Regions from separate parts of the Paenibacillus sp. J22P90 genome, predicted to be linked through region 2. Evidence: riboswitches for the same ligand, from Rfam matches in the RefSeq annotation. Region 2 holds a riboswitch; each other region holds the start of a gene.
What was found. A riboswitch is a leader RNA that binds a small molecule or an ion and turns the genes downstream of it on or off. The one in region 2 is predicted to bind cyclic di-GMP.
Positions count from the first base shown of each region.

Region 1 (3,135 bases), on a different contig from region 2:
TCAATTTATCACTTAGCGCACCTAATAAATCCGCTAACTGCGACGTTTTGCAAATGAGCTGATCCTGCTGATCAGTCCGCTTGCTGACGGATTTCACGTTCTTCGCCAGCTGTGTAGAAAGGTGCGAAATTTCCTCCATCGTCACGCTGAATTGCTGTGTGCTTGCGGAAACCTGCTGGGATGCTCCGTTAATATCTCGCATTTGTACGGCAATAGAATGAACAGCTTTGGCTATATGTTCAAAAGCATGCCCTGCTGCAACAACAGCGTCATTTCCGTGCTCGAAGGTCACAATAACCCGATCCATAGAAGCGATGGATGCCTCATTATTCGATTGCACATCTTGAATGAGATCAGCGATCTGTTTGGCAGAGGAACTCGTCTGCTCGGCAAGCTTCCGGACTTCACTGGCTACGACGGTGAAGCCTTTGCCATGCTCTCCAGCACGCGCAGCCTCAATGGCAGCATTCAGCGCCAGCAGGTTCGTACGTGAAGCGATATCTGTAATCAAGTTAACGATTTGGTTAATTTCTTCCGAGCGTTCGCCAAGTACTTTCACCTTTTCGGCAGTCGTATGTATCGTGTTATTCATCGATTGCATTTGGTGGACAGCCAATTGGATCAGTTGATTCCCTCTTTCCGCTTCCTGCGCGGCTTGGTTAGAAATTTCGGATACATTGGACGAATTCTCTGCGATGAGTGATGTATCTTTTAACATTTCAGTTACAGCCGTTCTGCTCACTTCTACCCCTTGCTCTTGATGGATTGCCGCTTGCTCAACTTTTTGCATCGTTTGAACGACTTCAGATGTTAAGCGATTCAATTCGGAGGATTGCACCGAAAGTCCATTGGAATTCATCCTTACTTCCTGCGAAGTATCAAAAAGTCGACCGATGATGTCTTTCACGGTTTGCTGCATTTTATCGTTTTGAGCGGATTCGAAGGCTTTAGTTGCCATTCGGCCTGAGACGATTTGGTAAATGACTGCTCCAATAAAGAGAATCACGAACACTAAGTGAATGGTAACCATTGAAAACGCATACACTTTTGCCCCATATACCAGTTCTGGAAAGAAGAGATAGCCTAACAGATGCTGTGCGGCAAATAACACGGTGCTGAACAAGAGTAGTTTAATGTTGTCATAATACATCAGAATGGCCAACACCATGAAAATTGAAAAATGGTACTCAACCATACCTTGCCCCCCAGCAATAATGGAGAAGCTGCAAAAAGTGAGTGATAATGTATGTAGGAATGGCAGCCAAGCATGATCTTTGTGGAACATGTAGACAATGAAACTGAGACTAACAAGGGCAATAGGCAACCAAAATAACCATTGAAACAGGAACGATGATGTGGGAGAAGATGCTGTCAGTGCGTCATGATGCATGGATCCATGTGTAAAGCTTGATAGGCCATGTACGAGTAAAGCCAAGATCAGTGTTCCGATAACGATGAATTGCATGACACGTTTTTTTGCTCTCATGACAAGCTTCCCCCTAGAAAATGGTTGTTGATTTGTTACACAAAAAAAGACCACCCCGAATTAAGGATGATCCCTTCAAACTCGGCAACCTGTCAACCGTAGCATACAAATAGGTATGCGTTAGGCCATGGCTTTGCGTCTCATTGTTTCCAATGATTTGCCCTTTTCTATTAGGTTCGTTTTTCCAATAAAAACCTTACATCAATCACTCTCTGTTACTTTAGTCACATTACTTAAGTCACATATCCTATTGCTTATTATAGGTAGCAAACAAATTTGTGTACATAGCGATATTTGTAAAATTTTGTCGATTGTCAAAAATTTTGACCGCAATGAAAAAGACCACTCAGCGAATCGCTGGCAGTCTATAAATAACCTTTTTACTTTGAAAGACGGGTAAAGATCACATAGGAATACAGAACAGGTATTAAGGAACTGATGAGTATTGCCGCTATAAAGATGATGATGGCGATTGAGGGCATTACAAATGCAGCAATAAACGAAATCACTCCGCCCACCATCATCAGCGGACCGCCCAAACGATGTGTTTTTCTCCAAATTTCTTCATTGGCGAGCGTCCATGGTGTCCGTATGCCAAACGTATAGTTGGGCTTCACTTGCGTTAAAAAATTGCCCATCACGGTAAACAGCGCGCCTATCAAGATCATGGTGATTTTCTGGAAATCAAGGCTATACCCTAAGTTAAAGAAAATGATCGCCCAACCTACGACAGCTAAAAGGATGCTAACCCCGAACCGCGTCACCTCAAATGCCGCAGGAAATTTCTCGTAATTCGCTTTCTTTGGATCAACATTTCTCAATACCCGCATGAATAGCGGCAGCAAACCCAGCAGCACCAGCATGAGAAGCGACATTTCTTTGCTCATCGTACCGTTCACTTCATTATTCAGGTCAAAGTGGCTCGCCATCGTATCCGGAAGACGACTGTACAACACTAAGCCACCTATCGCTGGGGAAAGGCTAACCACATATAATAAAATCTCCTTCCATTTTTTCATGATTGTTCCTCCTCATCTTTTTTGTTAAGTATGTTAAACATCCATCCGATGACGTCTTCAACAACTGTGGTGTGCAAGGTATACATGATATGTTGCCCCTGACGTTCATCAAGTACAAGTCCCGCCTGTTTAAGCAGGTTCAAATGGTGCGAAATGCTTGGCTTACTAATCTTAAAATGATCAGCAATATCACCAGCATTCATACTCTTTTCTCGCAGCAGCTGTAAAATTTCACGACGAGTTGGGTCCGCTAGCGCTTTAAATGCCTCATTCAAATGGGTTTCCTCCTTATTTAGATATTTATCTAAATATATAATAAATTGTACGTTCTATTTTGCAACCTGTCAATTGGCAAGTGCCCTAATTCGTTTTGGCTATTAGACGATGTAGGTTTATAATAGAAAAATCATACTCATATCTCGCCTTTAGTCAGGATGAATCCACATGAACGATAAAATTGTAATGCCCGTTTGGACAATAGGCTTATTCATTGTTGTCATGAATACGACGATGTTCAACGTCTCGATTCCAAGTATTATTCAAGATCTCAGTATAACGGCCGATCTCGGATCATGGGTCATCTCCAGCTATTCCATTGGCTATGCTTTATCAACCGTCCTATACAGTAGA
Region 1 covers NZ_JCAUAY010000003.1:426,177-429,311, forward strand. Annotated here, with positions in the region: gene AC58UX_RS12220 (methyl-accepting chemotaxis protein) at 1-1,486, opposite strand, end outside; cyclic di-GMP riboswitch class I at 1,567-1,658, opposite strand; gene AC58UX_RS12225 (SdpI family protein) at 1,867-2,505, opposite strand; gene AC58UX_RS12230 (autorepressor SdpR family transcription factor) at 2,502-2,780, opposite strand; gene AC58UX_RS12235 (MFS transporter) at 2,950-3,135, shown strand, end outside.
Region 1: it holds a riboswitch for cyclic di-GMP, as region 2 does, so the genes downstream of both, AC58UX_RS12220 (methyl-accepting chemotaxis protein) here and AC58UX_RS07190 (hypothetical protein) in region 2, are expected to answer to the same signal.

Region 2 (3,135 bases):
CCGTGTTCCCAATGCGTAAATCCAATTTATACGAATCTCTTTCGGCGCGATATGTTTCCTGAATGAAGGTGAGTCCGAGTAACTCCACATAGAAATGCTTAGAAATTTCGTAATTCGAACTAATAATCGCAACATGATGAATTTGCTTTAATTCCATTCTGTGACACCTCCTTACAAAGAAAAACCGCATGCTGGGCTGCACCCATCCTGCGGCTTATCTATCTATTCTAACCTGCTGCTTGCATCGTTTCAACAATTTTACTCAAAATCTCATCCGCCTGCTCATAAGCCACCTGGCATGTTCCTGCAGCCTGATGACCGCCTCCGCCATGTTGAAGCATCAGATCACCAATGTTCGTCTGTGCGGTACGATTAATTATGCTGTGACCGCATGCGAATACGCAGTTTTGTTTATTTCGGCCATCTACGATCCAAATGGATGTGTTTTGCTCCGGATAAAGTGCATAAACCATGAAACGATTGCCTGGATAAATGGTTTCCACATCGCGAAGATCCGTAATAATCACATTACCTTCCACCCGCGTGTACGTTTGCAGCATATCCCGATAGAGCGCGTCCAACTCAAAGTATCGACTAACACGCTCCTTCACGTCCGGAAGCTCCATAATTTCACTAACGGATTTCGTTGCACAATGCTCAACCAGATCCTCCATCAACTGATAGTTGCTGATGCGGTAATCCCGATAACGCCCTAACCCAGTACGAGCATCCATAATAAAAGAAAGCAAATCCCAGCCGCTCGGATTCAAAATATCCTCTTTGCTAAACTGCGCGGAATCCGCTTTGTCTACGCCTTGCATAATATCATCGATATCGCCGAAGGTTTCTTTTCCGCCATAGTAATCATACACAACTCTCGCTGCGCTTGGAGCGATCCGCGTTTCCCCCTTAAATTCGACGGCTTCCCCCATCCGTGTGAGCTCACTGGAGTGATGATCAAACCATAGCCCACACCCCGGTACATAAGGGACATTCGCCAAAATATCGTTCTCAGAGACCTCGATCAGCCCGTCCTGCATATCTTTGGGATGGACAAATTTCATTTCATCCACCATGTTTAATTGTTTGAAGAGCATTGCACATACTAAACCATCGAAATCGGAACGTGTGATCAATCTCATATGCTATGCATCTCCCTCGACATAGTCCCTAAGAACTACTAATTGTAAGTATTATATCAGCTAGTGTCGATTCGTGACAACGAGAAAATCTCTAACTTTTGTGCGAAAAAAAGAGCGATTCACCTAGATAGGTTGAACCGCTCTCAATTTGGATGAAAGACATTGGAAAAGTCTTGTGACGAAGCCTTCGATTTGCGCCATTGGGGGCATTTTCACAGAAAGCTTAACTTCACCTTTCCAGTAAAAAATGAGAATGCTATTGTTTCTTCCGTGAAACATTTCGACATCCCAACAAGCTTCGTTGAGCGCATATTCTTCACGGTTGATCATGAGCTTAGGTCCATCCATCGATGGCACCAAACGCGCAACATGGTTACCGCATAACGATGTTGCCTTCTGTTCCTCATGTAATTGATTGTCCGATTTCATGCCGCTAGGGCCTCCTTAGTGCAAATTGTTCATTTTTTTCGCTATGACAGAGAAAAACCCCCACCGTAGTGAACCGACTAGAGGGGTTCTAAAGTGAATTCCCAATCGTTCGGCGGCTGGCTGGCTGCTTGTCCTGTGCAGGAGAAGTAAAGCCCCTGTAGCTTTGCGTCGCTGGCTTTCGCCAGTTTTGCCTTTGTCGTGAGTACTTGCAAAATCTGTGAAGTTGAGTCTACTAAATCATGACTTCCTATACTTCAAGGATAAGGGATGATGATTTGAAATCGAATAGTGCGGAGGAACTATTTTTACGAAATTCATCAAAAAGTTTGCATTTTCGACGATATTTTCACGTTTTTTTGACGTTTTGTGCCTCTCCAATAGAAAATTGATCCAACCAACGATAAAACTGCAATGATCATAAATAGTGTTTGACCACCGTAGGATACGAGTAAAAAGCCGCCAATCCAAGGTCCCATAAAATGGCCGATGTTCGTTAACGTTTGAGCACCGTAATAGGTTCCACGCATATGCTCAGGCGCCAGCTTATCAATCAGCATGTTAGCCGCAGGATAATTCAAAATTTCACCGAACGTGAAGATCGCCATCGAGACGATGAGCCAAGCTAACGAATGTGACAAAGCGAAGCCGAAATCACCAATCGCAAACATCAAGTTTCCAACGACGATGGCTGTTAAAGGTGAATACTTTTCCGCCCATCTCCCAAGGGGGATCTGCATCGCGATGACGACAATGGCATTGGCGCTCATGAGGATCGCAAACATTTTGACCCCATCTGCAAAATCCCTCTGAAGGTACTGTGACAACGTCACCATAACCTGAGAATAACCGATCGCTCCGATAATGCCACCGATAATGTATAAACGGAAGGTCATATCCTTACGAATAACATCCCACGCCGAGCGGAAAGTAATAATGGATTTCTTTTCGCCTTCGATTTTTTTAATGCCGAACTTAATGAGAAGTGCGTAAAGTGTGATCCCATAGATCAAATAGATAATCCCTGTAAGCAAAAAGGGCAAGGCTCCGTTCATTGTCGCAAAGAATGCGCCCAGTAGAGGACCTACGGCCACACCGACGTTAATCGCCATGTAGCGGAGTGAGAATACTTGCCTCCTTTTGGCCGGCTCCGTTAAATCTGCCATTAGCGCTTGCGATACAGGCTCATAGAATGAGCGGCATAGCCCATTAAGCATATTGAGCAGCATAAACAGGACAGGTAGTTTTACAACACCGAAGCCTAAGAAAACGAACCCCCATCCAAAGAGAGCAGCGAGCATGATCACTCGTCTTCCAAATCGGTCTGACAGCGTGCCGCCAACAAATCCGCCGAACGTTCCGGCTAAAGCGCCCATTCCAATCACGATACCAATGAGTCCGGGGCTCATATCAGAGTGCTTGGCCAAATAAATGGCTAGGAACGGTAAACTCATTGAGGAGGCAGCTCGAGCCATCACAGTACCTAAGATTAGCGTATGTACAATGGGATGATAGGATTGAAGAAAATGACGCATACGATTCATTAGATGTTGACTCCTCTCGCCGA
Region 2 covers NZ_JCAUAY010000002.1:526,781-529,915, forward strand. Annotated here, with positions in the region: gene gloA2 (SMU1112c/YaeR family gloxylase I-like metalloprotein) at 1-157, opposite strand, end outside; gene AC58UX_RS07185 (exopolyphosphatase) at 228-1,142, opposite strand; gene AC58UX_RS07190 (hypothetical protein) at 1,266-1,571, opposite strand; cyclic di-GMP riboswitch class I at 1,680-1,773, opposite strand; gene AC58UX_RS07195 (MDR family MFS transporter) at 1,889-3,112, opposite strand.

Region 3 (3,135 bases), on a different contig from region 2:
ATGTCCTGTTCCTGCATTGTTCCACTCGTTGGAGCTTTCTTCACCCGCCTTGTCCAGCTTCTCAAAAACGGTAATTTTCCAATCAGGTACTAGTTCTTTCAGAATTGTCCCTAATGTCGCACTCATGATACCCGCACCAATTAAGATGACGTCTGTTTTAGTTTCTCTGTTGCTCATTTTTACCATCCTTATACCCTAAAATTTGCAGAAAGGATGTAGGCGCCACCTGTTTTAGGCGCTACAGCAAGCCAGGGCGCGACCTAGTCATACACCTTTCTGGATCCATGATGAAACTTTCGATTAAAATATTACTTACTATTATAGATAGTTATTAGCGATACGACAAGAACTGCAGCGAAGAAGTCTTACACTCATGGGCAGGAGTTCATGTCCTTGTCATATTATGAGGAGACTTTTAGGGTACAATGGACTAGAGGCAAAGAAACACTCCAATTATTAGCAATAAAAAGTATGCCCAAATTCATTCAAAATAATAGCTAATTGACTCGCGATAGGAGTTAACTTGATTATGAAATCTAAATGGAAAGTCACTACTCTTCTAATTTTCAGTATGCTTTTCTTCATTTGCTTTACTCTAGTGGCTTCCATGATAAAGGGGCAGTGGATTGCAGCTTTTGACAGCACCATCATCTCATGGATTCAAGGGATGGAAATGCCATGGCTAACTTCCGTGATGCATGTGTTTACTTATATAGGTTCGACACCCGCTGTTATTGTCATTTTTCTTTGCAGCCTATTTATTCAATTTAAGTTCCTGCATCACCGCAAAGAAATCATTGTGTTTCTAATTCTGCTCGTTGGCACCGTAGGTTGGAATCAGCTGCTTAAAATCATCTATCAGAGAGAACGCCCTACCCTTCACAGGTTAATTGAAGAGACGGGCTACAGCTTTCCAAGCGGCCATTCCATGGCAGCCTTCGCCTTATACGCTTCACTAGCGTTTCTACTTTGGAGACATGTTCCCTCAAAGCTTGGCAGGACCGTGGTCATTTTGAGCAGCATAAGTATGATTCTTCTCATTGGGATTAGCCGGATCTATCTGGGTGTCCATTATCCAAGTGATGTAATAGGCGCTTATTTCGCTAGTGGATGTTGGTTTACGTTAGTCGTTTGGATCTTTCAGTGGTATATGGAGAATCGATATAACAAAAATAAGTCGAGTTAACAATAAACCTCAGCAAACACGGAATAGCCACTTTCCTAAGTGATTAAGCCGTGTTTTTTACCTATAAAGTAAAAAAATGGGCAGACTTTAACTTTCTTAATTAAATTCGACAAAATCCCGCTTTTATCGCTATATACAGGTATTTTTTACCTACTTTATAATAGTTAAATAGTAGTGGGTTTACTCGGTACTGAGCACAAATGAAGATCAAATCGAAAAGGCAAATCATCGGAAACGGTGAGACGCAAAGCCATGGCCTAACGCATACCAATTGGGATGCTACGGTTGACAGGTTGCCGGATATGAAGGGATGATCCTTTATTTCGGGATGATCCTTTTTTTGATGCCGGGAAAATAGTAGGAGGGCTCTCTGATGCACCATTCGCTAACGGATAGTTATAATTTCGTGCTTGTCCTGCTTTCGTTTGTAATTGCGCTGCTTGCCTCGTATACGGCTTTGAATCTAGCTCGTAAAGTATCTACTTCCGAAGGATGGCATCAGAAGAGCTGGATTATATGCAGTGCGCTCGTGATGGGCATAGGCATATGGTCCATGCATTTCATCGCGATGTTAGCCTTTCATTTGCCCAGTAACGTAACCTATGATATTTCGCTTGTCAGTATCTCCATTCTTGTGGCCGTCGGCGGCGCATTGGTCGGACTTCTCGTCGCCTTTCAAGCGAGCTCCATCCGCTCTAGGTTCCTTATTGGCGGTACCTTCATGGGCTTAGCGATTAGCGGCATGCATTATATCGGGATGGCTGCCTTGCAACATGTAACTATCCAATATAAGATATTACCTCTTACTTTATCTATTGTGATCGCTATATTCGCGTCCATAACGGCGCTTTACTTCTTTTTTAAACGAAACCATCACCGTCTACCCCTTAGCAGCCTTATTATGAGTATCGCGATTACTGCCATGCACTACACGGGGATGACGTCCGCTGTCATGACGTTTCCTGCCGTATCCCATCCGCATAGTGCCAAGGCTGTGAATATGGACTTCTTTGTAGTCGCCATGTATGTGGCCTTCGGAACCTTGCTCATCTTCGCAATCAGTTTTATTAGCTCCCTCTCCGTGGATCGGCGATTGGCTGAACAGATTGCGCTTAAAGCTTCTATTTTAGAATCAGCCATCGATTGTATCTTCATGTTCAAGTCACAGGGCTGGATCATTGAGTTCAATCCGGCAGCAGAAGCAGTATTCGGCTACACGCGCAAAGAAGCGCTGAAACGTACGCTATTCGATCTCCTTTTTCCTTTCGATCAAGATGGACAAGATGCCGCATCGCTATACCAGCTGATGAGTCAAAAAGCCGATTCCTTCATTGGCAGACGCTTTGAAATGACTGCGTACCGAGCAGACCGCAGCACATTTCCGGCTGAAATTATCATAACGAATATCGTCTATGGGGGGAGAACCATTTATACGGCCTACCTCCGGGACTTAACCGAAAAAAGAAAATCGGAAGAACTCATTCATCAATTAGCTTACTTTGATCATTTGACTGGATTGCCTAACCGTAATCAATGTAATGAACTGTTCCAGCATACTTTATCTCACGCACAGCGACACCATGAGACCTTCGGCGTTATGTTTCTAGATATTTATCGATTCAAATGGATTAATGATTCCTTCGGTCATCTGGTTGGCGATCACACCCTGCAAAAATTTGCTGCTTTACTCTCGAGTTGCTTACCTGAGAGTGGGTCCGTCTCTCGACTAAGCGGCGATGAATTTGTCATTCTGCTTCCCCAAGGGAATCCACATTCGATCAGAGAGCACGCCCAGAACATCATCGCATTGTTGGAGATTCCTTTTCATTTGGACATTGGAGATATTTACGTCTCTACGAATATCGGGATTTCCATGTATCCGTATGATGGAGATACGCAGGAGGAGCTGCTCAAACATGCAGACCAGGCCATGTATGCCGCCAAGGATC
Region 3 covers NZ_JCAUAY010000012.1:75,837-78,971, reverse strand. Annotated here, with positions in the region: gene AC58UX_RS28600 (malate:quinone oxidoreductase) at 1-177, opposite strand, end outside; gene AC58UX_RS28595 (phosphatase PAP2 family protein) at 530-1,186, shown strand; cyclic di-GMP riboswitch class I at 1,396-1,487, shown strand; gene AC58UX_RS28590 (sensor domain-containing diguanylate cyclase) at 1,560-3,135, shown strand, end outside.
Region 3: it holds a riboswitch for cyclic di-GMP, as region 2 does, so the genes downstream of both, AC58UX_RS28590 (sensor domain-containing diguanylate cyclase) here and AC58UX_RS07190 (hypothetical protein) in region 2, are expected to answer to the same signal.